One region of the Streptomyces sp. NPDC059743 genome, then DNA from elsewhere that is predicted to be linked to it. Evidence: riboswitches for the same ligand, from Rfam matches in the RefSeq annotation. Region 1 holds a riboswitch; the other holds the start of a gene.
The links. Region 1 has a riboswitch for glycine ahead of gcvP (aminomethyl-transferring glycine dehydrogenase). Riboswitches for the same ligand answer to the same signal wherever they lie in the genome.
Positions count from the first base shown of each region.

Region 1 (4,191 bases):
CGGCCGTCCAGCACCTCCGGAACCGCGGTTTCCAGGATCTGGACCGGATGACGCTCATGAGCGACGGCGCGACCGTCCATGAGTGCTCCTCGCCCGACGAGGTCGTGCGGCTGCTCCAGGGCGGCCAGGGCGTCTTCGGGATCGCCGTCGGCGTGGTGTGGCGGGATGTCCAGGCCGCGCTGTCGCAGCTCCACGGCGAGCGGATCGACACCGGCGAGACGCTGATCGGTCACAACCCGGCGGACGAGCTGGCGCGTCGGCGCCGGGACAGGGCCGTCTGACGTCGACCGGGGCCGTCCGAGGTCGAGGCCGGAAGCCGGTCCGAGGCCGGAATCTCCGGCCGATTGTCAGTGGTGTGAGGCAGCATCGGTGGTGTGAGATCCGCGCCGACGATCCTGCATCTGGACATGGATGCCTTCTTCGCCGCCGCCGAGCAGGCGGCGAAGCCGAGTCTGCGCGGAAAACCGGTGGTGGTGGGCGGTCTGGGCCCGCGCGGAGTGGTCTCGACCGCTTCGTACGAGGCACGGCGGTTCGGAGTGCATTCGGCGATGCCGATGGCCCAGGCGAGACGGCTGGCGCCGAACGCGGCGTATCTGGTGCCGCGGTTCTCGCTCTACCGCACGGTCAGCGAGCAGGTCATGGAGCTGCTGGGCCGGCTCTCGCCGCTGGTGGAGCCGCTGAGCCTGGACGAGGCCTTCGTGGATCTGGAGGCCGGCGGATCGGCTCATGACACGGCCTCGGCGCTCGCGGCCGGTGAGCGGCTGCGCGGGGACATCAGGGCGGTCACCGGGCTCACCGGCTCGGTGGGGCTCGCCGGATCCAAGATGCTGGCGAAGATCGGCTCGGAGCAGGCCAAGCCCGACGGACTGGTCCTCATCGAGCCCGGTACGGAGCGCGAGTTGCTCGGGCCGATGCCGGTGCGGACGCTGCCCGGAGTAGGGCCCGCGACCGGCGAGCATCTGCGCCGGGCCGGGATGACCACCGTCGCGGAGCTGGCCGAGGCGGGCGAGGACGAGCTCGTACGGCTGCTGGGGAAGGCGCACGGCGCCTCGCTGTACCGGATGGCGCTCGGGCACGACGACCGGCCGGTGGTGTCGGAGCGCGAGACCAAGTCCGTGTCGGTCGAGGACACCTTCGACGTCGATCTGCACGACCGGGTACGGGTGCGTGTGGAGGTGGAGCGGCTCGCGGACCGGTGTGTGCAGCGGCTGCGGGCGGCCGGGCACTCCGGGCGGACGGTCGTGCTCAAGGTCCGGCGGTACGACTTCTCGACGCTGACCCGTTCGGAGACGCTGCGCGGGCCCACGGACGATCCCGGCGTGGTGCGGGAGGCCGCGGGACGGCTGCTGGAGTCGGTGGACACGACGGGCGGAGTGCGGCTGCTGGGTGTGGGCGTGACGGGCCTCGCGGACTTCACGCAGGAGGATCTCTTCGCGCAGGCCGCGGCGGCCGAGCAGCCCGCCGCGGCTATACCCCCTGCCACGTCCGCCGCCACGTCCGCCGCGTCGGATGAGCCGGCAGAGGCCGCGCCCTCACCGCCGGTGAAGGACGGGAGCGCCTCGGCCCGGGAGCCGGAGGCGCCGGCCGAGCGGCGCTTTCCGGCCGGACATGATGTGCGCCATGCCGAGTACGGCGCGGGCTGGGTGCAGGGCAGTGGGCTGCGGCGCGTGACCGTACGGTTCGAGGAGCCGGGATCCGCGCCGGGACGGGTGAGGACGTTCTGGACCGACGATCCCGAGCTGGTGCTCTCCGAGCCACTGCCTCTGGTGCCGCTGCCCGTGGTGCCGGAGCCGCCGGATTCCGCTCAGTCGTCCTGGCCCGCCAGCCGGCCGAAGTCGCGTTCGGAGTCCCGGTCGGACAGGGAGGCGGGCCGCTCCGGTGGCTCCGGATCCGGCTCGGGCAGGGCGAGGCCGTAGTGGTGGTAGAGCTGGAGCTCCTGCTCCGGGGAGAGATGGCGGCCGACACCGAAGTCGGGCGCGTCCTTGATCAGCGCGCGCTCGAAGGGCACCTGGAGCGCGTCGTTCACCAGTGTGCTGGGCGCCAGCGGGACGAAGGCGTCACGGCTGAAGAGCCCGGTGCGGACCGCCGCCCACTCCGGTACGCCGGTGGCATCGTCCAGATACACCTCGTCCACCGTGCCGAGCCTGTGGCCATTGCGGTCGAACGCCTTGCGGCCTATCAGACTGCGCGGATCGATATCGGTCTCCACGGTCCCTCCAACTGGTCGCACCTGCTCGTAACACTACAAAAGTGCAGAAACTGGGCGTCGGCCACTCGAAAGTCGTACGGAAGGCCTCGCTGGTAGTCTGGCCGTGGCTGCTGACCCCGTGCGGGAGAGTCCTCCGGAGAACCGCCGGAGGCGCCGAAGGAGCAAATCCTCCCCGGAATCTCTCAGGCCCCCGTACCGCGCGGACGAGGTCACTCTGGAAAGCAGGGCGGGCGTCGGACGGCATCCGCTCTCACCGACGGTGAAAGCCGGTGCGCCGCAGGCGGGCCGGTGAAGCTCTCAGGTTGAGATGACAGAGGGGGAGGCCGTCCGGGCACCCGCGTCCTGGTGCCCCTCGTAGGTCGTGTCGGACCAGGAGGCCTCCCGATGACCGCCCACCGCATTCCGCTCGCGCAGCTTGAGCGAGGAACCCCCTTCGAACAGCGCCACATAGGGCCCGACGCCGGCGCGCAGGCGAAGATGCTGGCGCAGGTCGGCTACGGCTCGCTCGACGAGCTGACCGCCGCCGCGGTGCCCGACGCGATCAAGAGCGCGGAGGCCCTCGACCTTCCCGGCGCGCGCACCGAGGCCGAGGTCCTCGCCGAACTGCGCACGCTCGCCTCGCGCAACGACGTGGTGGCCCCGATGATCGGGCTCGGCTACTACGGCACGTTCACACCGCCGGTGATCCTGCGCAATGTGATGGAGAACCCGGCCTGGTACACCGCGTACACGCCGTACCAGCCGGAGATCTCCCAGGGACGTCTGGAGGCGCTGCTGAACTTCCAGACCGTCGTCGCCGATCTGACCGGTCTGCCGACCTCCGGCGCCTCCCTGCTGGACGAGGGCACGGCGGCGGCCGAGGCGATGGCGCTCGCCCGCCGTGTCGGCAAGGTCAAGGGCGGTGTCTTCCTGGTGGACGCCGACGCCCTGCCGCAGACCGTCGCCGTGATCCGGACCCGCGCCGAGCCGACCGGCGTCGAGGTCGTGGTCGCCGATCTGAGCGAGGGCATCCCGGCCGAGGTCGCCGAGCGCGGTGTCTTCGGTGTGCTGCTCCAGTACCCGGGCGCCTCCGGTGCCGTACGGGACATCAGGTCCGTGGTCGAGCAGGCGCACGGGCTCGGCGCGATCGTCACCGTGGCCGCCGATCTGCTCGCGCTCACCCTGCTCACCTCGCCCGGTGAGCTGGGCGCGGACATCGCGGTCGGTACCACCCAGCGGTTCGGTGTTCCGATGGGCTTCGGCGGACCGCACGCCGGATTCATGGCCGTACGCGAGAAGTTCGCGCGCAGCCTGCCGGGCCGGCTCGTCGGAGTCTCGGTGGACGCCGACGGGAACAAGGCGTACCGGCTGGCGCTCCAGACCCGTGAGCAGCACATCCGCCGTGAGAAGGCCACCAGCAATATCTGCACCGCCCAGGTGCTGCTCGCCGTCATGGCGGGCATGTACGCGGTCTACCACGGCCCGGAAGGGCTGCGCGGCATCGCCCGACGCACCCACCGGTACGCGACGCTCCTCGCCGAGGGCCTGCGCGCGGGCGGCGTCGAGATCGTGCACGGCGCGTACTTCGACACTCTCACCGCCCGTGTGCCCGGCCGGGCCGCCGAGGTGGTCGCCGCCGCCCGCGAGGACGGTGTCAACCTCCATCTCGTCGACGCCGACCACATCTCCCTGGCCTGCGACGAGACCACCGGCCGCACCCAACTGACCGCCGTATGGACCGCGTTCGGTGTCGAGGGCGACCTCGACGCGCTGGACGCGACGACGGACGACGCCCTGCCCGGGACGCTGCTGCGCAGCGACGACTATCTGACGCATCCCGTCTTCCACCAGTACCGCTCGGAGACGGCGATGCTGCGCTATCTGCGCAGGCTCGCCGACCGCGACTACGCGCTGGACCGCGGCATGATCCCGCTCGGCTCCTGCACCATGAAGCTGAACGCGACCACCGAGATGGAGCCGGTCACCTGGCCCGAGTTCGGCGC
Region 1 is NZ_JBHWGS010000026.1:8,621-12,811, forward strand. Features, by position in the region: gene ACFV6H_RS34610 (MerR family transcriptional regulator) at 1-281, shown strand, start outside; gene ACFV6H_RS34615 (DNA polymerase IV) at 375-1,916, shown strand; gene ACFV6H_RS34620 (PRC-barrel domain-containing protein) at 1,805-2,209, opposite strand; glycine riboswitch at 2,321-2,417, shown strand; gene gcvP (aminomethyl-transferring glycine dehydrogenase) at 2,594-4,191, shown strand, end outside.

Region 2 (4,191 bases), on a different contig from region 1:
AGCGTCTTGTGCGTGGTCGTGGTGACGACATGCGCGTGCGGCACCGGGTTCGGGTGCAGCCCGGCCGCGACCAGACCGGCGAAGTGCGCCATGTCGACCATCAGATACGCGCCGACCTCGTCCGCGATCCGGCGGAACGCCGCGAAGTCGAGCTGCCGGGGATACGCCGACCAGCCGGCCACGATCAGCTTCGGACGGGACTCCTTGGCGAGCCGCTCGACCTCGGCCATGTCGATCTGGCCGGTCTCGCCGTCGACGTGGTAGGCGACGACGTTGTAGAGCTTGCCGGAGAAGTTGATCTTCATGCCATGGGTGAGATGCCCGCCGTGGGCGAGATTCAGACCCATGATCGTGTCGCCGGGCGAGAGCAGCGCGAACATCGCCGCCGCGTTCGCCTGGGCGCCCGAGTGCGGCTGTACGTTCGCGTGCTCCGCGCCGAACAGCGCCTTCACCCGGTCGATGGCGATCTGCTCGATCACATCGACATGCTCACAGCCGCCGTAGTAGCGGCGGCCCGGATAGCCCTCGGCGTACTTGTTGGTCAGGACGGAGCCCTGCGCCTCCATGACCGCGACCGGAGCGAAGTTCTCCGAGGCGATCATTTCGAGCGTGGACTGCTGACGGTGGAGCTCGGCGTCGACCGCGGCGGCGACATCCGGGTCGAGCTCATGGAGCGAGGAGTTCAGAAGCGACTTCGAAGACATCACAGTCCCTGGGGTGTCAGTGGCCGGAGCACGTCAGTTGCCGGAAAAGTCTTGGTACTCGTCGGCGGTGAGCAGATCGGACGGCTCTTCCGCCACGCGCACCTTGAACAGCCAGCCGCCTTCGAACGGAGCGGAGTTCACCAGTGAGGGATCGTCCACCACGTCCTGGTTCGTCTCGGTGACCTCACCGGTCACCGGGGCGTAGAGATCGCTGACCGACTTGGTCGACTCCAGCTCTCCGCAGGACTCGCCCGCGGTCACCGTGTCACCGACGTCGGGGAGCTGGGCGAACACGACATCACCGAGGGCGTTGGCCGCGAACTCGGTGATCCCGACCGTCGACACCCCGTCCACGGGGTCCGTCAGCCACTCGTGCTCCTTGGTGTAGCGGAGCTGCTGGGGGTTGCTCATGACCTGAATTCTCCTGTACGCGGGGGAGTGGTGCGGAACGGCTGTCTTACGGAACGAGATGGAACGAGACGAAAGGAGCCGGACAGAGCCGGACGGAGCTGGAAGGAGACGGACGAGGCCGGAACCGAACGGCCCCGGGACGGCATCCCTTTGGAACGAAGGCGGAATGGGGGGCGCCGATGACGTCCGTATCACTTCTGGCGCTTGTAGAAGGGCAGCGCCACGACCTCGTACGGCTCATGGGTGCCCCGGATGTCGACTCCGACGCCCGCCGTACCCGGCTCGGCGTGCGAGGCGTCGACGTACGCCATGGCGATCGGCCTGCCCAGGGTGGGGGAGGGCGCGCCCGAGGTGACCTCGCCGACGACCGTGCCGTCGGCGACGACCTGATAGCCCGCCCGCGGGACCCGGCGGCCCTCGGCGATCAGACCGACCAGCTTGCGCGGCGGCGCGCTCGCGGCGCGCTCGGCCGCCGCCTCCAGGGCCTCGCGCCCGACGAAGGCGCCTTCGTTCGACGTCTTCTCGAACTTCACGACTCGGCCGAGGCCCGCGTCGAACGGCGTGAGAGCGGTGGTCAGCTCGTTCCCGTACAGCGGCATCCCGGCCTCCAGACGGAGCGTGTCGCGGCAGGAGAGCCCGCACGGCACCAGACCGACGCCCTCGCCCGCCTCGGTCAGCGCCCGCCACAGCGTCTCCGCGTGCTTGGGCTCGACGAAGAGCTCGAAACCGTCCTCGCCGGTGTAGCCCGTCCGGGCGATCAGCGCCGGGACACCGGCGACGGTGCCCGGCAGGCCCGCGTAGTACTTGAGCGCGTCCAGATCGGCGTCGGTCAGCGTCTTGAGGATGCCCGGCGACTGCGGTCCCTGGACGGCCAGCAGCGCGTACGCGTCACGGTCGTCCCGTACCTCGGCGTCGAAGCCGGCCGCGCGGGCGGTCAGCGCGTCCAGCACGGTCTGGGCGTTGGAGGCGTTGGCGACGACCAGATACTCGTTCTCGCCGAGGCGGTAGACGATCAGATCGTCCAGGATCCCGCCGTCCTCGCGGCAGATCATGGTGTAGCGCGCGCGGCCCACTGCGACGGCGCCGATATTGCCGACCAGCGCGTAGTCGAGCAGCCGGCCCGCGGCCGGACCCGAGACGGCGATCTCGCCCATGTGCGAGAGATCGAAGAGCCCGGCCCTGGTCCGTACGGCGGTGTGCTCGTCGCGCTCGCTGCCGTACCGCAGCGGCATGTCCCAGCCCGCGAAGTCGGTCATGGTCGCGCCCAGCGCGCGGTGCACGGCGTCGAGGGCGGTCGTACGGGGGGCGCTGCTCGGCGGGGCGTGATTCATCGGTGTGGCTCCCAGGGCATGACGACGAGGACGGTCCTCCCCATCTGTCATCGGAACCTGAGAGGTTCACCACGACCACCCGTATCAGGGGTCATGACTTGCACCTTGGGTGGAGCCGCAGCGCTGCGGCCCGCTTTTCAGATCTGCCTCGTCCGCGCGGTACGGGGCCTGAGAGATTCAAGGGAGGAACTTGCTCCTTCGGCGCCCGGCGCACACGGTGACCGGGACTCTCCCGCGCGGATTCAAACGGCCGGTATGCAGTTGGCGGGCACATCATCGCACGCATCCGGGTGGTTCGGAGCGCCTGGCCCGCAACTGGCCGGACGGCGTGAAAAGCTTGTGCCGCATTACCATTTCTTTACACTTCGTGGGCAAGGGTCATGGGCCAGGCCGACTGAGCTGACAGGGGGACGGCGAAGATGTCGCAGAGGTCCGGGGCATATGTGACGACCGCGGGGGTGCCGGCACAGCAGTCGGCTCAGCAGGGCGTGTCCGGTCGGCGAGCCGTGACACGGCCCGTGGCGGTCGTACGGGATCTGAGAGGGCGCCGGGCCCGGGTGCCGGGCGCCCTGGCCTTCACCGCGGGCGATCTGGTGGTGGTCTCCGGGCTGCCGGGCAGCGGCAAGTCCACCTTGATCCGGCGGGCCGCCGAGGGCGGCGGGATCGACTCGCAGGACGCCAGGGACCGCTGGGAGGGCAGACTGCCGGGCGGCCTCCCCTATGCCGTCTACCGCCCGCTCGTCCGTATAGCGCATTACGGGGGACTGCGGCGCGCGCTCCGCTCCGGCGAGAGCGTGGTCGTGCACGACTGCGGTACGCAGAGATGGGTACGGCGCTGGCTGGCCCGCGAGGCGCGCAGACGTGGCCGCGGGCTCCATCTCGTCCTGCTGGACGTGGCGCCGGAGGTGGCCCGCGCGGGCCAGCTGGAGCGCGGTCGAGGCGTCTCCGGGTACGCGTTCGCCCGCCACCGCAGGGCGGTCCGCCGTCTGCTGCGCGGCGCCGAATCGGGCCGCCTGCCCAAGGGCTGCGCCACGGCGGTGCTCCTCGACCGCGACGCGGCGGGAGCCCTGGACCGGATCGTCTTCCTTCCCGGACCGGGCGACTGACGGCGCGCTGACCGCCGCGCCCGGGTACGGGCCGCACGCACACGCGGGTACGGGCTCCCGTCTGCGGCGTTAGGGTGTGTCCGCAAAGTCGCGGCGTCCGCCCGGAGGGCGGGGCTCGCGGTGTCTGGTGCGTGCGATCGCAAGGCGGAGGATCAGCCTCGTACTGGACGTACTTGGCTGACTCCGACAACGCCGCGAGCGTGCGTGCCAGGCAGCTCGAGCCAGCCGCGAATTTGGGGACACACCCTAAGGTGCTGCGGCAGGCACGAGGGCGGAGGAAGACTGTGAATACTGCATGGCCGGGCAATGAGCTGGAAGAGGTGCTCGCCGCCTCGCTCGGCAGCCGGGGCGCGGGCGGGCGGCTGGTGGAGGTGCTCGGACGCAGCGAGGTCTGGGTGCCGCTGCCCAACGGCGGGGGCCCGGACAGTCCCGGTCTGGATCTGCCGACCCTGGAGATAGAGGGCGCGCCGTACGTCCCGGTCTTCAGCTCCCAGCAGCAGTTCCTCCAGTGCGTCGGCGCCCATATGCCCTTCACCGTGGCGCCCGCCCGCGACTTCGCCCGTGGCCTGCCTCCGCAGCTCGGTATCGCCGTCAACCCGGGCGGCATGGTCGGACTGCCGCTGCCGCCGCCCGCCGTCG
Region 2 is NZ_JBHWGS010000001.1:456,038-460,228, forward strand. Features, by position in the region: gene glyA (serine hydroxymethyltransferase) at 1-704, opposite strand, end outside; gene gcvH (glycine cleavage system protein GcvH) at 738-1,115, opposite strand; gene gcvT (glycine cleavage system aminomethyltransferase GcvT) at 1,307-2,446, opposite strand; glycine riboswitch at 2,594-2,691, opposite strand; gene ACFV6H_RS02060 (AAA family ATPase) at 2,866-3,552, shown strand; gene ACFV6H_RS02065 (enhanced serine sensitivity protein SseB) at 3,837-4,191, shown strand, end outside.
Region 2: it holds a riboswitch for glycine, as region 1 does, so the genes downstream of both, gcvT (glycine cleavage system aminomethyltransferase GcvT) here and gcvP (aminomethyl-transferring glycine dehydrogenase) in region 1, are expected to answer to the same signal.